Regions from separate parts of the Methylobacterium sp. BI1 genome, predicted to be linked through region 2. Evidence: predicted binding sites of a transcription regulator. Region 2 holds the regulator's gene; the other holds the start of a gene.
The links. The regulator PhoB, encoded in region 2, activates phosphate uptake and scavenging genes when phosphate is short. The targets are predictions, from matches to a motif close to TGTCATNNANCTGTCAT.
Positions count from the first base shown of each region.

Region 1: a site for PhoB is predicted at 2,613-2,629, ahead of AC1MGR_RS14735 (DUF1045 domain-containing protein). Genes of this name have one in related genera too.

Region 1 is NZ_CM155267.1:3,121,058-3,131,790, reverse strand. Features, by position in the region: gene phnD (phosphonate ABC transporter substrate-binding protein) at 1-230, opposite strand, end outside; gene phnC (phosphonate ABC transporter ATP-binding protein) at 267-1,067, opposite strand; gene AC1MGR_RS14740 (DapH/DapD/GlmU-related protein) at 1,161-1,787, opposite strand; gene AC1MGR_RS14735 (DUF1045 domain-containing protein) at 1,856-2,521, opposite strand; gene AC1MGR_RS14730 (DUF3108 domain-containing protein) at 2,661-3,554, shown strand; gene AC1MGR_RS14725 (IS630 family transposase) at 3,551-4,642, opposite strand; gene AC1MGR_RS14720 (low affinity iron permease family protein) at 4,796-5,266, shown strand; gene AC1MGR_RS14715 (YgaP family membrane protein) at 5,387-5,605, shown strand; gene AC1MGR_RS14710 (GlsB/YeaQ/YmgE family stress response membrane protein) at 5,730-5,996, opposite strand; gene AC1MGR_RS14705 (RidA family protein) at 6,319-6,678, shown strand; gene AC1MGR_RS14700 (polyamine ABC transporter substrate-binding protein) at 6,675-7,817, shown strand; gene AC1MGR_RS14695 (M23 family metallopeptidase) at 7,904-9,268, opposite strand; gene AC1MGR_RS14690 (protein-L-isoaspartate O-methyltransferase family protein) at 9,388-10,044, opposite strand; gene surE (5'/3'-nucleotidase SurE) at 10,079-10,733, opposite strand, start outside.
Region 2 is NZ_CM155267.1:4,964,605-4,975,337, forward strand. Features, by position in the region: gene AC1MGR_RS23540 (MFS transporter) at 183-1,511, shown strand; gene AC1MGR_RS23545 (SDR family oxidoreductase) at 1,585-2,397, shown strand; gene AC1MGR_RS23550 (matrixin family metalloprotease) at 2,490-3,533, shown strand; gene phoB (phosphate regulon transcriptional regulator PhoB) at 3,580-4,284, opposite strand; gene phoU (phosphate signaling complex protein PhoU) at 4,314-5,039, opposite strand; gene pstB (phosphate ABC transporter ATP-binding protein PstB) at 5,126-5,944, opposite strand; gene pstA (phosphate ABC transporter permease PstA) at 5,997-6,890, opposite strand; gene pstC (phosphate ABC transporter permease subunit PstC) at 6,924-7,898, opposite strand; gene pstS (phosphate ABC transporter substrate-binding protein PstS) at 8,082-9,119, opposite strand; gene AC1MGR_RS23585 (HpcH/HpaI aldolase/citrate lyase family protein) at 9,460-10,347, shown strand; gene dut (dUTP diphosphatase) at 10,344-10,733, shown strand, end outside.

The DNA.
Region 1 (10,733 bases), 1.8 Mb from region 2:
TCGATCACGGCGGCGTAGTCGTTGGCGATGCGCAGCTTCACCGGCACGCCGAGGGCCTTCGACAGGTAGGCGGTCATCGGCGCGTAGCGGTCGGTGGTGCCCGAGGCGTTCTCGGCCGGGATCACCGCCAGGGTCAGCTCCGGATAGGCCGCTGTCCAGTCCTGCGCAGCGGCCGGGAGGGCGAGGAGGGCGAGCGCGAGGGCGCCGGCGAGGGATCGGCGGGTCAGCATGGGTATCTCCCGGGGGTGAGGGATCCGATTCAGGAATCAGGCGACCAGGGCGGCGGGATAGGCGGGGGGCCGCACCGGCTCCGGCGCGTCGAGGACCTCGCCGTCCTCCAGCCCGTAGAGCTGGCGGGCGACCGCCTCGGTGAGGTCGGCGGGGGCGCCGTCGAACACGAGGCGGCCGTCGGCGAGGCCGACGAGGCGGTCGCAGTAGTGGCGGGCCAGGTCCAGGGAATGCAGGTTGCACAGGACCGTGATGCCGTGGCGCCGGTTGGCCTCGGCCAGGGCGTCCATGACGATGCGGGTGTTGCGCGGGTCGAGGGAGGCCACGGGCTCGTCGGCCAGGATCAGGTCGGGGGCCTGCATCATCGCCCGCGCGATGGCGACGCGCTGCTGCTGGCCGCCGGAGAGCTGGTCGGCCCGGTGCCCGGCGAAGTCGCCCATGCCGAACCCGTCGAGGGCGGCCAGGGCCAGGGCGCGCTCGCGCTCGGACCAGAGCTTGAACAGCGAGCGGTGCCGGGGCACCTCGGAGAGCCGGCCCATCAGCACGTTGCTCAGCACGTCGAGGCGGCCGACGAGGTGGAACTGCTGGAAGATCATGGCGCAGCGCGTCCGCCAGCGCCGCAGGTCGCGGCTGCGCAGGGCCGTCACGTCGAGGCCGTCGAACAGGATGCGGCCGCCCGTCGGCTCGGCCAGGCGGTTGATCATCCGCAGCAGGGTCGACTTGCCGGCGCCCGAACGGCCGATCACGCCGACGAAGCGGCCGCGGGGGATGGCGAGGGAGACGCCGTCCACGGCGCGGCGCTCGCCGTAACGGCGCGTCAGATCTTCGAGGATCAGCATGCGGGTGTCCGGCGCTTCACGATGAAGGCCGGTAAACCCGCGGGGCACGACAGCATCATGACAGTTGCTCGGCTAATCAATTAGCCTATCCGCTCAGGCCTCTGCTTCGTGACGCTCCAGGAAGGCCTCGATCGACAGGGCGCGGAAATCCGGCAGGGCCCGGCCCAGGCGCGCATGGTCCCAGTCCCACCAGGCCAGCGCCTGCAGGCGTTCGGCGATCGCCTCGGGGAACCGGCGGCGCACCACCCGGCCCGGATTGCCGACCACGATGGTGTAGGGCGCCACGTCCCGGGTCACGATCGTGCCCGCGCCCACCACCGCCCCGGTGCCGATGCGGCGCCCGGGCAGGATGACGGCGCCGTGCCCGATCCAGACGTCGTGGCCGATGGCGACGGGCAGGGCCCGGCGCCGGGCGAAGAAGGCCGCCTCGTCCGTCTCCCCCGGCCAGTAGGCGCTGGCCCGGTAGGTGAAGTGGGATTGCGAGGCCCGCTCCATCGGATGGTTGCCCGGATTGATCCGCACGTGCGAGGCGATGGAGCAGAACTTGCCGACGGTCGTGTAGTTCGCCTGCCCGTCCTCGACGATGTACGAGTAATCGTCGAGGCTGGTCTCGCTGAGGCGCGTGCGCGCACCGACCTCGGTGTAGCGGCCGAGGCGGCACGCCGAGAGCGCGGCGGTGGGATGGACGGCCGGTTCGAGGCCGAGGCGATCGGAGACCATCGCGGGATCCTGTCGGGCGGGGGAAGGAAGGTCGGGCGGGGGAAGGAAGGTCGGGCGGGGAAGGAACGTCAGGCGGAGAAGGGGAGGCGGCGCAGCAGGCGGAACGGCGCCGCGCCGTCCTGGACGACCACGCTCACCGCATCGACCGTCAGGTCGGGCAGGTCCGCGGCGGCCGCGGCCAGCAGGGGCAGGGCGGTCGCCCCGTCCTCCGGACCGAGGGGGCCTGTGAGCGTCATGTGGAAGCGGAAGGCCTCGAAGACGTGCGGATAGCCCCAGCGCTCCAGCAGCGCCCGGCCGCGGGAATCGAGCCGCTCCGGGCGGCGGCGGGCCCGCTCGGCCTCGCTGAGGGGGGCCCGCAGGGGGTCGAGGGCCGCGACGCACTCGGCGGCGAGGAGACCGAGGCCGACGGGAGGGGCGTCCGGCACCAGGGCGGCGAAGGCCCCGAGGACGGCGACCCGCAGGGGGCCGACGGGCAGGGGGCTCCGGTGCGCCGCCAGGGCCTCGGCGGCAGCCAGGAGATCGGCCTCGCTGGCGCCGGGGGCGAGGCGCATCGGCGCCTTCAGGGTGGCGTGGAACCCGTAGAGGCGCGGCTCGGCGGTGTGCGCGTCGAGGATCGCCCGGAGCGCCGCCGGGCCGGGGGCCGGGCCGGGACCGAGGATCGCGTCGCCGAAGGCAGCCAGGGCCGAGCCGGGGGCGGGCGTGAAGTACAGGGCGTATCGGGCGGGTCGGTCCAAGGGTGTCGTGTCCTGGCGGGGCGCAACCGGTCTTGGTTGCGCGGGAGATGCGGCTGCGCGCGAGGTGCCGAAGCGCGCATACTACGGCCCCCCGACGCCGATATGACAGGCTGTGCGCCGTCCGGGGCGCGATGAGGCGATGGCCGTGTCCCCTCGCAGGCACAGACAGATCCGGGCCCTGATCCTGCCTTCGCTGACCCTGGCGGCGGCCGTTCTGGGGGCCGGCGCGCAGGCCGCGGGCGACACGCCCGCGCGCCGCTTCACGGCGGCCTACGGCCTGAGCTTCCTGAACCTGCCGGCGGGCGAGGCGAGCCTCGCGGTCGAGCGGGCGGACGAGCGCTACGCCCTCGAGCTCGAGGCGGGCCTGCGCGGCCTCGCCGGTTTCTTCTTCGACGGGGCCGGCAAGGCCACCGTCGCGGGTTCGACGAATCGCGCCGGCGCGGTCACCGCCACCTTCCGGATCGACAGCCGCTACGGCGGCAAGCCGATCGCGGTGGCGCTCGACCTGGCCAGCGGGCGCGTGCGCAGCGCCAGCGTCGAGCCGCCCCCGACCCCGCGCGACGACCGGGTCCCGGTGGCGCCGGAGGACAAGGTCGGCGTGGTCGATCCCCTGACCATGCTGACGATCCCCCTCGGGGCCGCGTCCCTGGACCCGGGCCTGTGCGACCGCCGCATCCCGGTCTTCGACGGGGCGAGCCGGGCCGACCTGGTGCTGTCGCGGGGCAGCCTCGCGACGGTGACGGAGGGCGCCTATCGCGGCCCGGCCCTCGACTGCCGGGTGCGCTGGGTGCCGATCTCCGGGCACCGCTCCGGCGGGAGCAACGTCCGCCGGATGGCCGCCAACGACGACATGCGGGTGCGCTTCGCCCCGATCCTCGACGGGACGCTGCTGCTGCCGCTGTCGATCACGGTCGGCACCGGATGGGGCACGGTGCGCATCGAGGCGACCCGCTGGGGTGGTGCGGCGCCGGCCGGCCCGGACGCCCCGGCGGCGAAGGCCGGCGTCACCGTGCGCCTGCCCAACGCCCGCTAGTGGTCTGAGTTAGAAGTTCTCTGACAGAAGCGTCCGACGCTTGCGAGGATCGCATCAGCGGGTTTGGTCCAGACGAAGGGCTTTGGATCGGTGTTGGTCTGAGCGATGTAGGCGTGGATCGCAGCTTCGAGATCGCTGGTCTGTTGGAAGGCACCACGCTGCAGACGTCGACGGGTGAGCAGGGCAAACCAACCCTCGACGAGATTGAGCCATGATGCGGACGTCGGCGTGAAATGAAGGTGCCAACGCGGACGCTTCACGAGCCAGTCGTGGATCAGCTTGGTTTTGTGGGTGGCCGCGTTGTCGAGCACGAGGTGCACGTCGAGATCGCTTGGGACGGCCGCTTCGATCTGATCGAGGAAGTCGCGGAACTCGACCGAACGGTGCCGGCCTGTGCAGTGGCCGATCACCGTCCCGGCCTGGACGTCGAGGGCGGCGAACAGGTCGGTCGTACCCTGGCGACGATAATCGTGAGTTCGGCGCTCCGGCTGGCCGGGCCGCATCGGCAGCACGGGGGCCGTGCCCGTCAGCGCTTGGATCTGCGGCTTCTCGTCGACGCACAGCACCACGGCACGATGCGGCGGAGCCATGTAGAGGCCGACCACGTCCCGGACCTTGTCGACGAAGGCGGGATCGGTCGAGAGCTTGAAGGTGTCGGTCTTGTGCGGCTGCAGCCCGAAGGCACGCCAGACTCGCGAGACCATGCTCTGGCTCATGCCGACCCGCCGGGCCATGGCGCGGGTCGACCAGTGGGTGGCGTTCTCTGGCTGGCTCTCCAGCGTGAGGGTGACCATCCCTTCGATGGCCGTGTCCGTGACGGCACGTGGCGCACCGGAGCGGGGCAGGTCGACGAGGCCGTCGAGGCGATGAGCGAGGAAACGGGCGCGCCACGTCGTGACGCTCATCCGGCTGACGCCGAGATCACGGGCAACGCCACTGTTGGTCGATCCCGGCTCGGCGCAGGCCAGCACGATCCGCGCGCGCTGAGCCAAGGCTTGGCCGACATTGCGACGGCGGATGAGCCCCGCTAGGCGCGTGCGCTCGTCCTCAGTCAAATGGAGAGGAGCAGGTTTTGGACCACGGGCCATCGGTCACCTCCGTGCGGACATCCCCCACACGTAGGTGCAAGCTCAAAATCTGCAACAGAACTTCTAACTCAGACCACTAGGGAGCGGCAACGGTTTCCCGCCGTCGCGGGTTCTCTTCCCGCTCAGCGCTGCCATCGGGATCGAGGAGGTCGCATGCGCGTCACACGCCTGACGTCGGCCCAGCTCTTCACCGCCTTCGCCTCGAAGGTGGCGCGCACCGCCGGGCGGCCGGCGACCTTCGCGGTCAGCATCGCGCTGATCGTGATCTGGGCGGTGACCGGGCCGCTGTTCGGCTTCTCCGACACCTGGCAGCTCATCATCAACACCGGCACCACCATCGTGACGTTCCTGATGGTGTTCCTGATCCAGAACACCCAGAATCGCGACGGCGCGGCGATCCAGGCCAAGCTCGACGAGCTGATCCGGGCCAGCGCCGCCCAGAACCGCTACATCGGCATCGAGAGCCTCACGGAGGAGGAGCTCGACGCCCTCCGGGCGCGCTGCGCGCGGCGCGCGCCGCTGGACGATCTCGAAGCGGCCGCCTGCGCGGCCGAGGCGGAGGCGCACCGCAAGGCCGAGGCCGCCGCCGCGCGGGCCGGCGGCCTGAGCGCCTATCCGCGCTGATCCGTGGCCAGGACAAGGATCGGGTCGGCCGGACGACACCGTGCCGCGCCGCACCCGCGCGGTGGAACGCCCGTTCCCCCCGCCGCGTTCGCCCCGCGACGCAGCACAGGAGACCCCAGCATGGCCAACGCGATGATCCACGACATCTTCAGCGGCACCCCGAACCTCACGACCACGGAGCGCGCCGTCTCGGTGGTGCTCGGCCTCGGCATCGCCGCGGCGGCGGCGCAGCCCCGCCCGAACAAGTGGCTCAGCCTCGCGGCCCTCGTGGTCGGCGCCGGCCTCGCCATCCGCGGCGCCACCGGCCACTGCGCCGTCAAGGCCGCCACCGAGGCCTGACCGGCCCCGCGCCCGGTGCCCGAACGGCATCGGGCGGTCCGGTTCGGGCGATCGGGTTCGGACATGAAAAAGGGGCGCCTCGGTGAGGCGCCCCTTTCGCGTTCGGTTTTGAATTCGCGTGGACTTACAGCGTGGTGGTCGAGCGGCGGCCCTGGATGAAGCCGTAGATCGCCAGCACGACGATCGCGCCGACGACGGCGCCGATCAAGCCTGCGCCCTGGTTCGGACCGTACCAGCCGAGGGCCTGGCCGAGGAACGTGGCGACGAAGGCGCCGACGATGCCGAGGATCGTGGTCAGGATGAAGCCGGCGGGCTCGTTGCTGCCCGGCATGATGAACTTGGCGATGACACCGGCCAGAAAGCCGATGATGATGGTCCAGATGATACCCATGAGCTGATCCTCGAACTTGGCCGAACCCTCTGGGTCGGACGTCACTGGCGGTAGCGGCCGGCTTCCTAGCCTTGGCCTTAACGCATGGGGTGAGAACGCCGCACCTGTGGGATGAGTTGCGCTGCACGACGCGACTTTGTCGCGTGGTCGGAAAAGCCGATCCGGCCTCGCAGGATCGCGGCGCGCAGCGGGCGCGGGGGGCCTTTACGTTCGGGTCCCCGACGCGGCACAACGCTTGCCCCGAGCCGGGATGCCGAGGGGGTATCCCAGGGGTGCCGCGCGGCATCCCGCGGCCGACACGCGAGAGGCACGTTTTCCCGTCATGACGATCCAGCGCTTCGAATCCGGCCCCCGCATGAGCCAGGCCGTCACCTACGGCGACATGGTTTTCCTCGCGGGCCAGGTGGCCGGCACGGTGGTGGGCGCCGGCGTCACCGCGCAGACCCAGGAGATCCTGGGCGAGATCGACCGCCTGCTGGCGGCCGCCGGCACCGACAAGAGCCGCATCCTCACCGCCACCATCTACCTCGCCGACATCGCCACCTTCGCGGAGATGAACGCGGCGTGGGACGCCTGGGTGGCGAAGGACAACCCGCCCGCCCGCGCCACGGTGGAGGCCAGGCTCGCCGCCCCCGAATACCTCGTCGAGATCGTGGTCGTGGCCGCGAAAGGGCAGGCATGATCCGAGCCGGCACCCGCCGCGCGCTTCTGTCCGGGGGGCTGTTCGCCGGGGCGCTCGCCGCCCTGGCGCTCGGCCTGCCCGGGGCGCGGGCCGAGACGCCCGCGCCGCAGGGCGAGCGCGTGGTCAACATCTACAACTGGTCGGACTACATCGACCCGAAGATGCTCGACGCCTTCACGAAGGAGACGGGCATCAAGGTCGTGTACGACACCTACGACAACAACGAGATCCTCGAGACCAAGCTGCTGGCCGGGCGCTCGGGCTACGACGTGGTGGCGCCCTCCGGGCCGTTCCTGCAGCGGCTGATCCGGGCGGGCGTGTTCCAGCCCCTCGACAAGGCCCGGATCCCCAACCTCGTCCATGCCTGGCCCGAGATCGCGGCGCGGCTCGCCACCTACGACCCGGGCAACACCTACGCCGTCGACTACATGTGGGGCACCACCGGCATCGGCGTGAACCTCGCCCAGGTGCGCGAGCGCCTGGGCGCGAACCAGCCCCTCAACACCTGGAGCCTCGTCCTCAATCCGGGCCTGATGGCCAAGCTGAAGGATTGCGGGGTGATGCTGCTCGATTCCCCCGAGGACCTGATCCCGAGCCTGCTGCCGTTCTACGGCTTCAAGCCGGATTCCAAGCGCTGGGACGACATCACCCAGGTCACCGACGCCCTGTTCAAGGTCCGCGGCTCGGTGCGCAAGTTCCACTCCTCGGAATACATCAACGGGCTGGCCAACGGCGACCTCTGCCTGGCGGTCGGCTATTCCGGCGACATCATGCAGGCCAGGAAGCGCGCCGAGGAGGCCAAGAACGGGGTCGAGATCGGCTATGTCATTCCGCGCGAGGGCGCGCTGATGTGGTTCGACGCCTTCGCGATCCCGAAGGACGCGCCCCATCCCGCCGAGGCCCACCTGTTCCTCGACTACATGATGCGGCCCGAGGTGGCGGCGGCCAACACCAACTTCGTCTCCTACGCCAGCGGCAACGCGGCGGCCCGGAAGTTCGTCAAGCCCGAAATCCTGGCCAATCCCGGCATCTACCCGGACGAGGCGACGATGCAGCGCCTCGCCAGCAACACCGCCTGGGACGACCGCACCCAGCGCTTCGTCACCCGGAGCTGGACCCGGGTGCGCACCGGCCGCTGAGGCCGTCCCTCCCGAATCCCCCCCAAACGAGAACGGCGGCCCCGAGGGGCCGCCGTTTCGTGTTTTCGGACGCTCCGCCCGAAGGGTCAGTTGCTGGCGAGGTGGGGCATCGGGTCGACCGGGGTCGCGCCCTTGCGGATCTCGAAGTGGAGCTGGGGCGAGGTCACGTTGCCGGAGGCGCCGGACTTCGCGATGGTCTGGCCGCGCTTGACCTTCTCGCCGGGGCGCACGTCGAGCTCGCCGTTATGGGCGTAGGCCGAGACGTAGCCGTTCGAGTGGCGCACCAGGACGAGCTTGCCGTAGCCCTTCACGTCGGAACCCGCATAGGCCACGGTGCCGTCCTCGGCCGCCTTCACCGCGGTGCCCTCGGGCACCGAGATGTTGATGCCCTCGTTGCCGGAGGTGCCGTAGCCCGAGATCACCCGGCCCTTGGCGGGCCAGCGGAACGACTGCTCGGGGGCGGCGACCGACCCGGTGCTGGCGGGCTCGGCCTTGGGCGCCTCGACGGCGGCGACCTTCACGGGCGCCTTCGCGGCCTCCTTGGCGGCAACCTCCGCGGCCTTCGCCTCGGCGACCTTGCGGGCGGCCTCCTTGGCGGCGTCCGCCTTGGCCAGCTTGGCCGCCTCGGCCTCGGCCGACTTGCGGGCCGCCTCGGCCTTCTTCGCAGCGTCCTTGGCAGCGTCCGCCTTCACCTCGGCCTTGGCTTCCTTGATCTCGATCTTGCGGACCGCCTTGTCCTCGGCCTTGGCGACGGCTTGGCCGGGACGGATATGCGCCTTGCGGGCCTCGGCGGCCTTGGTCTCGGCGAGCTTGGCGGCGGCCGCCGCCTTCTCCGAGGCCTTGCGGGCCTCGGCAGCCTTAGTCTCGTTCGCCTTGGCGGCCTCCACGAGCTTGCGGGCTTCGGCGAGCTTGGCGGCCTCGGCCTGGCGCTTGGCCTCGACCTTGGCCTCGGCGGCCTCCGCCTCGCGGCGGGCATCGGCGGCACGCTTCTCGGCGGCCCGGTCGATCACCTTGGGGGCCGGCGCGGCGGGGACCGCGCGGGTGCTCATGCGGGCCGCATCGGGATTCATGCCCGAGACCGCCGAACCCGTCATGGCGCCCGAGACCGGCTCGGTGGAGGCCAGCCGGGTGGTCTGGGGCCGGGCCGGGGCCGGGGCCGCCGCCATCGGGCGGGGCGACATGGCCGCCGGCGAGGAGGCCGCGCCCGGGGCCCCGAGGGCCTGGGACTGGATGCGGCTGGTGCGCACCACCGGCGCCGGGGCGATCTCGCCGTCGGGCAGGCTGCCCGTCGCGGCGGGCTCGCTCGACAGGTTCGAGGCGAACGGATTGCCGAAGGGATCGCCCAACCGGGACGCATCCGAAGAACAGGCGGCCGCACCGCCTCCAATCACGCCGATGAGCGCGAAACGCGACAGCGTCCTCAACCCTCGACCAGTCCCGCGAACCCGCATCGACGCACCTGTTTGCCTGACGCAACTTGATGACGTCATTCAAACCCGATTCAGGTTAAGCAACCGTTCCGATTCACCACGTTTGCGCCCCGACCGGCCCCCCGCCGGAACCTTTCGCACTACAGGACGCGGGCGCGTCCGGGGGTCAGCGGCGCCAGCCGGACGGCCGCGCCGGGGCGGGCATCCAGGGTGCCGTCCGGCCCCCGCATCCAGGTGACGAGGCCCGCCGCCTCGGGCCGGCCGACCGGGGCGACCAGGCGGCCGCCGGGGCCGAGCAGGGCGCCGAGATGCTCGGGAATCGCCGGCACCGTGCCGTTGAGGAGAATGCGGTCGAAGGGCTCCGCCCCCCGCAGGGTCGCCGGGTGCAGGCCGTCGCCGACGGTGATCGTGGCGAGCGGCCGGTCCTCCGGCACGAGATTGTCGCGGGCCTCGTCCGCCAGGGTGGCGTAGCGCTCGAGGCTGTGGACATGGGCGGCCCCGAGGCGCAGCAGCAGGGCGGTGACGTAGCCCGAGCCGGTGCCGATCTCGAGGATGCGGGCGCCCGGGCGCAGGGCCAGGGCCTTCAGCATCGCCGCCACCGTGGTCGGCGCCGTCATGGTCTGGCCGCAGGCCAGCGGCAGGGCGAGGTCGCGCCGGGCGAGGTCGCGGTGCCGGGCCGGGGCGAAGCGCTCGCGCGGCACTCGTTCCATCGCCCGTAAAGTGTCGGTGTCGCGCACGCCGCGGCCCCGCAGGGCCATGACGAAGGCGGCATCCTCGATCGAGCCCTCGTGCATCATGGCCGGATCCCGATCAGCTCCGCGGTGCCCGGCCCTACGGCGCGAAGCCCTGCGCGAAGCGCGTCAGGCTCGGCTCGTCGGTGAGGTCGAGGCGCAGGGGCGTGACCGAGATGCGCTTCTCCGCAATGGCCTTGAGGTCGGTGCCGTGGCCGGGCTGGAAGGTGGCCTTGGCGAAGGCGAGCCAGAAATAGGGATTGCCGCGCCCGTCCTGGCGGGCGTCGATCTGGAGCAGGGCCTGGTTGCGGAAGCCCTGCGCCGTCACCGCCGTGCCCAGGACCTCCCCGGGCTCGCAATCAGGGAAGTTCACGTTGACGACGATGCCGGGCTCGATGCCGATGTCGAGGATCTTGCGCACCACCCCGGGCCCGTGCTCGGCGGCGCAGTGCCACTTGATGGCGCCGCGCCCGCCGGCGCCGTAGGCTTGGCTCAGGGCGATGGAGCGCACGTTGAGGATCGTCCCCTCCATGGCCGCCGCGATGGTGCCCGAGTAGGTCACGTCCTCGGCGACGTTCTGACCGCGGTTGACGCCCGAGAGCACGAGGTCCGGCCCGTGGTCCTTGAGGATGTGGCGCACGCCCATGATCACGCAGTCGGACGGCGTGCCCTTCACGGCGAAGCGCTTCTCGGCGACCTGGCGCAGGCGCAGGGGGTCGTTCAGGGAGAGGGAATGCGAGACGCCGGACTGGTCG
Region 2 (10,733 bases):
CGCCTGCCCAGGACACGCCTGCCCAGGACACGCCTGCACAGGACACGCCTGCACAGGACACGCTTGCACAGGACGAGGCTGGCCAGGGCGCGGCCGTATCCCGGGGCCGGGATACGGCCGAGAGCCGGGATCGCCCAACCTCGCCCGAGCCCGGACTGGACGGCATTCCGGTGCGCGAGCGCATGCTGGCGCTGCTCGCGATCGGCCTCGCCATGACCATGGCGGTGCTCGACGGGGCCATCGTCAACGTCGCCCTGCCGGTGATGGCCAAGGATCTCGGGGTCGCGCCCTCCGCGGCGATCTTCGTGACCAACAGCTTCCAGATCGCCGTGACGGCCGCCCTGCTGCCCCTGGCCGCCCTGGGCGACATCCTGGGCTATCGCCGGATCTACCTCGCCGGCCTCGCCGTGTTCACGGCCGCCTCCGTCGCCTGCGCCTTCGCCCCCAGCTTCGAAGCCCTGGTGGCCGCCCGGATCGCGCAGGGGCTCGGGGCCGCCGGCATCATGAGCGTGAACACCGCCCTGGTGCGCTTCATCTACCCGCAGCGGATGATCGGCCGCGGGGTCGGCAACATCGCCCTGGTGGTGGCCATGGCCTCCGCCGCCGGTCCGACGGTGGCGGCCGCCATCCTGTCGGTGGCGACCTGGCCCTGGCTGTTCCTCGTCAACCTGCCGGTGGGGCTGATCGCCCTGACGGTGGGGGCCAGCACCCTCCCGGTGACGCCGCGGAACGGCGGGCGCTTCGACATCCGCAGCGCCCTCCTCAACGCCGTGACCTTCGGGCTGCTCATCATCGGGGTCGACGGCCTCGGCGACCCGGCGACCCGCGGCGTGGCGCTGGCCGAGATCGGGGCGGCCCTGGCGATCGGCGCGGTGTTCGTCTGGACCCAGACCCGGCTGGCGCGCCCGCTCCTGCCCGTGGATCTCCTGCGGATCCCCGCCTTCGCCCTGTCGATGGCGAGCTCCGTCGCCTCCTTCGCGGCCCAGATGATGGCCTACGTCGCCCTGCCCTTCTACTTCCAGGACGTGCTGCATCTCTCCGAGACCCAGACCGGCTTCCTGATGACGCCCTGGCCCCTGGCCATCGCCCTGATGGCCCCGATCTCGGGGCGCCTCGCCGACCGCTACGCCCCGGGCCTTCTCGGCGGCCTCGGCCTCGCCCTGATGGCCACCGGCCTGACGGCGACGGCGCTGCTCCCGGCGGGCGCGTCGCATCCCGACATCGCCTGGCGCCTGACCCTGTGCGGCCTCGGCTTCGGGTTGTTCCAGTCGCCCAACAACAAGGTCATCATCACCAGCGCCCCGCGGGACCGCAGCGGCGGGGCGAGCGGGATGCAATCCACCGCCCGCCTCACCGGGCAATCCTTCGGCGCGGCCCTGGTGGCGGTGATCTTCGGCCTGCACCAGGGCGGCCCGCCGTCCGGGCCGGTGACCGCGACCCTGTGGTGCGCCGTCGGGCTGGCGAGCCTCGGGGCGGTGACCAGCGTCCTGCGGCGCCAGCCCCGCGCCTGACGCATCCCCCGCGATCGCACCAGCGGCCGACCTGCGCGTTGACCCGGGCACCGCCTCACCGAAGGACGATCCCATGAACCTCGACCTGACCGGCAAGCGCGCCCTCGTCAGCGGCTCCACCAGCGGCATCGGCTACGCCATCGCCAAGGCCCTGGGCGAGCTCGGGGCCAACGTGGCGATCAACGGGCGGACGCAGGACCGCGTCCGCGACGCCGTCGAGCGCCTGAAGCGCGAGACCGGCCATGCCGGCTTCATCGGGGCGCCCGGCGACGTCGCCAGCCCGGACGGGGCGGCCCGCGTGGTCTCCGGCCTGCCGGACATCGACATCCTGGTGAACAACACCGGCATCTTCGAGCCGAAGCCGTTCTTCGAGATCCCCGACGAGGACTGGCACCGGTTCTTCGACACCAACGTGATGAGCGGCGTGCGCCTGGCGCGGGCCTACACCCCCGGCATGGTCGAGCGCGGCTGGGGCCGGGTGGTCTTCATCTCCAGCGAGTCCGGCGTGAACATCCCGGTGGAAATGGTCCATTACGGGATGACGAAGACCGCCCAGCTCGCCGTCGCCCGGGGGCTCGCCGAGACCGTGTCGGGCAGCGGCGTCACCGTGAACAGCGTGCTGCCGGGGCCGACCCTGTCGGAGGGGGTCGCCGACTTCATGAAGAGCATGGCGCAGGGGCAGGACGGCGGAGCCGGGGGCGCGGTCGACCTCGACGCCGCCGGCCGGGCCTTCGTGGCCGAGCACCGCCCGACCTCGCTGATCGGCCGCCTCGCCACCGTCGAGGAGGTGGCCAGCATGGTCGCCTACATCTGCAGCCCGGCCGCCAGCGCCACCAGCGGGGCGGCCCTGCGCGTCGATGGCGGCGTGGTGCGCAGCATCGTCTGAGGGCGCGCCGTCCGGGCGGGCGACGGCCGGCGCGGTAAGGATTTCGTAACCTCCCCCGCCGACCCTGGCCCGAACGGACGGGAGGGCGGTCGATGGGGGATTATGCGCTGGAAGGTCCGCGCTGGGGCACGGGCGCGGCGGGCACGGGCGGCGGTACCGTCACCTGGGCCGTCGACAGCACGATTCCCACGGGCTTCGTCAGCCTCATCCAGGCGGCCTTCGCCACCTGGGCGGCCGCCGCCAACATCGCGTTCCAGCAGGTGGCCGCCACGGCCAGCGCCCAGATCGACTTCACCCTCGGGGGGATCGACGGGCTCGGCAACACCCTGGGCTACGCCAACTATTCCTATAGCGGCCAGCGCATGCAGTCGGTGGCGGTGACCTTCGACAGCGGCGAGGGCTGGCACGCCGTCTCCGGCGGGCGCGTGGTCAGCACCCAGAACGTCGACCTCTCCCTGGTGGCGCTGCACGAGATCGGCCACGCCCTCGGCCTCGATCACTACAACACCAAGCCCGAGGTGATGAACGCCATCCTCAACACCGGCATCAAGACCCTCGCGGCCGGCGACATCGCGGGGATCCAGGCCCTGTACGGCGCGCCCCCCGCCCCGTCCGCGCCGGTGGTCGCCGCGGCGGCCGTACCGGCAGCGCCCGTCGTGCAGGCCGACGCCACGGCGGTCTACCGGTTCTACGACACCCACACGGGGGATCACTTCTACACCACGAACACGGCCGAGAAGCTGCAGATCGAGAAGACGCTGCCGTGGTTCACCTACGAGGGCACCCCCTGGGCGGCCCCGGCCAAGGGCGCCGACACCGTGGACGTGTTCCGGTTCTTCGACACGGCCTCGAACGCCCACTTCTTCACGACGAGCGTCGCCGAGCGGGACCAGGTCCTGAAGACCGCGCCGACCTACAAGTACGAGGGCGTGGCCTTCGAGGCCTACGCGGATGCGGGCGCCCCCGGCGGCCTGACCCTGGAGCGCTTCTACAACACCCAGACCGGCCAGCATCACTTCGCCGGCAGTGCCGAGGAGGCCAACGGCATCAACCACGGCGCCGCCGGTCCGGGCTGGGTCGACGAGGGCAAGGCCTTCACCGTCCACGTGCCCACCGACACCATGATCTTCGCGTAAGGCGGCGGGCTCGACGGTTCGCCGCGCCGGCCCACCTCGGGGTCGGCTACTCGGCCTCTGCTTCGAACATCTCGTCGAAGGAGTAGCCCGAGCCGCGCACCGTGCGGATCGGGTCGCTCTGGCGCGGGCGGTTCAGGGCCTTGCGCAGGCGCCCGACATGGACGTCGACGGTGCGCTCGTCGATGTAGACGTCGTGGCCCCAGACGCCGTCGAGGAGCTGCTCGCGGGAGAACACCCGGCCGGGGCTCTGCATCAGGAACTCGAGGAGCTTGAACTCGGTCGGCCCGAGATGGATCTCGCGGCCCTCCCGGCGGATGCGGTGGCTGACCCGGTCGAGCTCGATGTCGCCGGCCACCAGCAGGTTGGCGACGTGGGCGGGCTTGGCCCGGCGCAGCAGGGCGCGGACCCGGGCGAGGAGCTCGGGCACCGAGAACGGCTTGACGATGTAGTCGTCCGCCCCCGTGCCGAGGCCGCGGATGCGGTCGCCCTCCTCGCCCCGCGCCGTGAGCATGATCACCGGCAGCCGCTCGGTCTCGCGCCGGGCGCGGATGCGGCGGCAGAGCTCGATCCCCGACAGGGCCGGCAGCATCCAGTCGAGCAGGACGAGGTCGGGCACCTGTTCCTGCAGGCGCAGGTCCGCCTCGTCGCCGCGGGCGGCCGAGTCGACGACGAACCCCTCGGCCTCGAGGTTGTAGCGGAGGAGGAGGGTCAGGGCCTCCTCGTCCTCGACGATCAGGATACGCGTACTCATCGTGCGCTTTCGATCAGTCCGGCACGGGGTCAGGCCGCGCCGGGCATGTCCACGGTGGCGTAGTTGGAGGCGTCGTTCTTCGGGCGCTCGCGCTCGGCCAGGAGGTTCTCGCCGGTGACGAGGTAGTGGATCGTCTCGGCGATGTTGGTGGTGTGGTCGCCGATGCGCTCGATGTTCTTGGCCACGAACAGGAGGTGCGTGCAGAACGAGATGTTGCGCGGATCCTCCATCATGTAGGTCAGGAGCTCGCGGAACAGGGAATTGTAGAGGGCGTCGATGGCGTCGTCGCGCTCCCAGACGTCGAGGGCCGCCTTGGTGTCGCGGCTGGCATAGGCGTCGAGCACGTCCTTAAGCTGCTCCTGCACCAGGTCGCTCATGTGCTGGACGCCGATGACGATCTTCTGCGGCTGGATCTGGTCGGCGATCGCCACGACGCGCTTGGCGACGTTCTTGGCGAGGTCGCCGATGCGCTCCAGATCGTTCGAGACGCGGATCGCCGTCACGGTCTCGCGCAGGTCGATCGCCAGGGGCTGGCGCCGGGCGATGAGCAGGATCGCCCGCTCCTCGATCTCGCGCTGGAGGGTGTCGAGGCGGGCGTCGGCGGCGATCACGGCCTGGGCCAGGGCCGAGTCCCGGCGCACCAGGGCCTCGCCGGCCTCGGTCATCATCTTCTCGGCGATGCCGCCCATCTCGGAGATCGAGCGGCGCAGGTCCTCGAGGTCCGTGTCGTAGGATTTGACGATGTGGTCGGGCATGGGTCTCGCTCCTCGATCGGGCCCGACTGTCCGGGGCCCGCCCTGGCGGTGATGGGGGGCGCGGGCCGGGATCGGCCGACGGAGGATCAGCCGAAGCGGCCAGTGATGTAGTCCTGCGTCTGGCGCTTCTCCGGATTCATGAAGATGCGCGTCGTGGGGCCGAATTCCACCAGCTCGCCGAGATACATGAACGCGGTGAACTGCGAGATGCGGGCCGCCTGCTGCATGTTGTGCGTGACGATGACGATGGTGAATTCTGAACGCAGCTGCTCGATCAGCTCCTCGATGCGGCCGGTGGAGATCGGGTCGAGGGCCGAGGTCGGCTCGTCGAACAGGATCACCTCGGGGCGCTGGGCCACCGTGCGGGCGATGCAGAGGCGCTGCTGCTGGCCGCCCGAGAGACCCATGCCGGACTGCTTGAGCTTGTCCTTCACCTCGTCCCAGAGGGCGGCCTTGCGCAGGGATTCCTCGACGCGCATGTCGAGGTCGGCCTTGGGCAGCTTCTCGTAGAGGCGCAGGCCGAAGGCGACGTTGTCGTAGATCGACATCGGGAACGGGGTCGGCTTCTGGAACACCATGCCGATGCGCGAGCGCAGCTCGTTGAGGTCGACCTTGGAATCCAGCACGTTCTGGCCGTCGAGGAGGATCTCCCCTTCCGCGCGCTGGTCCGGATACAGGCTGTAGATCCGGTTGAAGGTGCGCAGCAGGGTGGACTTCCCGCAGCCCGACGGTCCGATCAGCGCCGTGACCTGGCGGTCGTGGAAGTTGAGGTTGACCGACTTCAGGCCGTGGAAGCTGCCGTAGTAGAAGTTCAGGTCCTTGACGGCGATGCGGACCGGTGAGGACTCGTCAGCCTTGTGGCGTCCGGTGAGCTGCGCGGACGTGATCCCGGGGGCGGCGTTCATCGGTTCAAGATCCTATCGGTCGAAAGAGCGGGGACAGGCGGCGCGCCGGTGGTCAGCGCGACCGCTCGGTCTTGATGACGAAGCGGGCCACGATCGAGAGGGCGAGGATCGTGACGGTGATGAGGAGGGCGCCGGCCCAGGCGAGCTGCTGCCAGTTCGGATAGGGCGAGAGGGCGAACTGGTAGATCATCACCGGCAGGTTCGGCACGCCCCCCATCAGGTTGGGCGCGAACCAGCTGTTGTTGTTGAGCGCGGTGAAGAGCAGCGGCGCCGTCTCGCCGGCGATGCGGGCCAGCGCCAGGATGATGCCGGTGACGATGCCGGCGCTGGCGCCGCGCCAGGTGATGCTCTTGATGACGATGGAGGGCGGCGCGCCCAGCGCCGCGCCGGCCTCGCGCAGGGTCGAGGGCACGAGGCGCAGCATGTCCTCGGTGGTGCGCACGATCACCGGCGTCGCGATGATGGCAAGCGCCACCGCGCCGGCCCAGCCCGAGTAGGAGCCCATGGGCCGGACCATCAGCGTGTAGACGAACAGGCCGATGAGGATCGAGGGCGCCGAGAGCAGGATGTCGTTGAGGAAGCGGATGACGTCGGCGATCTTCGAGTTGCGGCCGTACTCGGCCAGGAAGGTCCCCGCCATCACGCCGACGGGCGTCGCCACCAGGATGGCCAGGAGGGTCATCACCAGGCTGCCGAGGATCGCGTTGGCGATGCCGCCGCCCTCGGAGCCGGGACCCGGCGTCGGGGCGGTGAACAGGGTCGGCGAGAAGCCCTTGATGCCCTCGATCACCAGCATGAACAGGATCGAGCCGAGCACGACGATCCCCACCAGCGTGGCGATCGTGCTGGCCAGGATCAGGGTCTTGTCGGCGATCCGGCGGCCGGGGCGGACCCGGCTGACCCGGGCCGGGGCGGCGGTGGTGGCGAGGGGGTTCGCGGCGTCCATGATGCGGCTCCTGACGACTCGGTGAGGCTGGCCTCAGGCGACCTTCGCGCGGCGGGTGAGGATGCGCGCGATGATCAGGACGAAGAAGGTGATGACGAAGAGGATGCAGCCGAGCGCCATCAGGGAGTTCAGCTGCAGGCCGTCGGCCTCGTTGAACTCGTTGGCGATGCGGGACGCGATGGTGGAGCCCGGGTCGAAGACCGAGCCCGAGAGGCGGTTGGCGTTGCCGATGACGAAGGTCACCGCCATGGTCTCGCCCAGGGCCCGGCCGAGGCCCAGCATGATGGCGCCGATGATGGAGACCGAGGCCTGGGGGACCAGCACGTAGCGCACCACCTCCCAGGTGGTGCAGCCGATGCCGTAGGCGCTCTCCCGCAGGACGGTCGGGATCTGATCGAGCATGTCGCGGGTGATCGAGGCCACGAAGGGCACGATCATGATGGCCAGGATGATGCCGGCGGTGAGGATGCCGACGCCCGAGGGGACGCGGGCGTAGAATAGGGTGCCGACGATCGGCATGCCCTCGACCAGGTTCGACACCGGCACCTGCACGAAGCGGGCGAAGAGCGGGGCGAACACGAACAGGCCCCACATGCCGTAGATGATGCTCGGCACCGAGGCGAGGAGCTCGATGGTCATCGAGACGGGCTTGCGGGCCCAGCCGGGGCAGAGCTGCGTCAGGTAGACGGCGATGCCCAGCGAGAGCGGCACGCCGATCAGCAGGGCCAGGACCGCCGAGGTCAGGGTCCCCACGATGGCCACGAGGCCGCCATACTGCTCCTGCCCGATATTCCAGACGCTGGAGGTGATGAAGCCGAAGCCGAATTCCTGGAAGGCCGGCCAGGCTCCGTACGCGATGGAGGCCAGGATGCCGGCGAGGACCAGGAGCACCAGGAACGCCGCCCCGTAGGAGGCCGCGCGGAACAGGCTGTCGCCGAGGCCGCCGGGCGTCTTGCGGGCCGAGGCGCGGTCCCGCGTCAGGGCGATCTGATCAGTCAAGGCGGCCATCCGAGTGTCTTCTCTTCACCGGGCGGCGTCCTACCCTGCGCCGGTCGTCGGCGCGAGGGGGGATCACCGGATCGTTGACAGGGGGGTGGCGGTAGGGCGTGGCGAAGGGGGAGCCCGGCGTCGCGACGCCGGGCCCGTCTGTCACGGTCAGGGCACGCGGGCCGGAGCCCGCGCGGCCGCCGCTCACATGCCGAAGACGGGCTTGCCGTCCTTGCCCTTGATCTCCTTCCACGCGTCGTGGATCTGGCTGACGACGGTGTCGGGCAGCGGCACGTAGTCGAGCTCGGTGGCGAGCTTGTCGCCGTTCTTGTAGGCCCAGTCGAAGAACTTCAGCACCTCGGCGGTGCGGGCCGCGTCGGCCGGGTCCTTGTGGACCAGGATGAAGGTGGCGGCGGTGATCGGCCAGGCGCCCTCGCCGGCCTCGTTGGTCAGCGAGATGCCGAAGCCGGGGGCGGCTTTCCAGTCGGCGCTGGCGGCCGCGGCCTGAAAGGCCTTGTCGTCGGGCTGCGGGAACTTGCCGGCCTTGTTCTGGATCAGGGCGTAGCTCAGCTTGTTCTGCTTGGCGTAGGCCGACTCGACGTAGCCGATGGCGTTCGGGACCTGTTTGACGGTGGCGGTGACGCCCTCGTTGCCCTTGCCGCCCTGGCCCACCGGCCAGCTGATCGTGGTGGCCGCACCGTACTCCTTCTTCCAGGGCTCGGAGACCTGGGAGAGATAGGTGGTGAAGATGTTGGTCGTGCCCGAGGCATCCGAACGGTAGACCGGGGTGATGTTGGCCTCGGGGAGCTTCAGCCCCTCGTTCAGCTTGGCGATCTTGGCGTCCGACCACTTGGCGATCTTGCCGGCGTAGATCTCGGCGATGACCTCGCCGGTGAGCTTCAGCTGGCCCGGCTCGATGCCGGGGATGTTCACCACCGTGACCACGCCGCCCATGACGGTCGGGAACTGGACGAGGCCGTCCTTCTCCAGGGCGGGGCCCTTCAGCGGCGCGTCGGTGGCGCCGAAATCGACGGTCTTGGCCTGGATCTGCTTGATGCCGCCGCCCGAGCCGATGGACTGGTAGTTCAGCCCGAGGCCGCTCTCCTTGCGATAGGCTTCGGCCCACTTCGAGTAGACCGGGAACGGGAAGGTCGCACCGGCACCGGTGATCTCGGCCGCCTGGGTGGGGGCGAGGGTGGCGAGGCCGAGGCCCGCGAGGGCGGCGAGGGTCGTAAATTTCATTTGTGGTCTCCTTGAGGAGCGCGCATCGGCCTACGTGCGGTGCCCGTGAGCCGTTGTGCACCGCGCCATACGGTCGGTTGGACCAAGGCGGTATGACGATTGCGCGACAGTTCGATGACACACGCCCGTCGCGCGGGCGGACCGGCATCGGCCGACGCGGTTTTTCCGGGGATGACGGGCCGGCGATCGGCCCGCATCGCCGCCTTGAATCGGGATTCGCGGGGGGCTATCGCCGGGTCCGAGGGCGAGTCGCTGCCGGTCGAGGTCTCGACCGGAACGGCGCGCCGACGGGTGCGGATGTGCGGCGCCCGATCCCCGACCGTGCCTCAAGGGATGCGCCATGACCGAGATCCGCCCGCGCCGCAGCGTCCTGGCCATGCCGGGCTCGAATCCCCGCCTCCTCGTGAAGGCCCGCACCCTCCCCACCGACGTGGTGATGATCGACCTCGAGGACGGCGTGGCGCCCGAGACCCGCGCCGAGACGCGGGCGGCGGTGGCCCGCGCCGTGTCCGAGGGCGGCTTCGGCCCGCGCGAGGTGGTGGTGCGGATCAACGCCCTCGACACGCCCTACGGCGAGGACGACCTCGCCGCCATCGCGCCGGCCGGGCCGGACGCGATCGTGGTGCCGAAGGTGACGGGGGCCGATGCCCTGGTGGCGGTGGGCTCGCGCCTGCGCCGCCTCGGCGCCCCGGACCGGACCCGGACCTGGGCGATGATCGAGAGCCCGATGGCGATCCTGCACCTCGCCGAGATCGCCAGCTCGGCCCGGGACGTCGACACCCGCCTCGCCTGCCTGATGGTGGGGCCGAACGATCTCGCCAAGGCCAGCCGGCTGCGACTCGGCGTGCCGGGCCGGCCCGCCCTGATGCCCTGGCTGATGGGCGTGATCGCGGCCGCCCGCGCCTACGAGATCGACGTGATCGACGGCATCTACAACGATTTCCGCGATGCGGAGGGCTTCGCGGCCGAGTGCGCCCAGGGCCGCGACTGCGGCTTCGACGGCAAGATGCTGATCCACCCCGACCAGATCGTCCCGGCCAACGCCGCCTTCGGGCCCGACGCGGCCGAGATCGCCTGGGCCCGGCGCATCCTCGCCGCCTTCGCCGAGCCGGAGAACCGCAACCGCGGCGTCATCGGCCTCGACGGCAAGATGGTGGAGCGCCTGCACGCCGCCGAGGCGACCCGGACCGTGGCCCTGGCCGACGCCATCGCGGCCCGGACGGCGTGAGCCCCGACCTCGCCGTCGAGATCCGCCTCCTCGACGCCCGCCTCTCCGGCTGGGGCTTCCCGCGCTGGGGCTCGGCCGCTGCCGCGGGCCTCGACCTGCATGCCTGCCTCGACGCGGGCCTGGATCTGCCGCCCCAGGGACCACCGGCCCTGATCCCGGCGGGCTTCAGCCTGGCCATCCGCGACCCGGGCTGGTGCGGCCTCGTCTTCCCGCGCTCCGGGCTCGGCCATCGCGAGGGCCTCGTCCTCGGCAACGGCACCGGCGTGATCGACGCCGATTACGAGGGGCCGCTGATGATCTCGGCCTGGAACCGCAATCCCGGCGGGGCCGGCCTGCGCATCGAGCCGGGCGACCGCATCGCCCAGCTCGTCTTCACCCGCGTGACC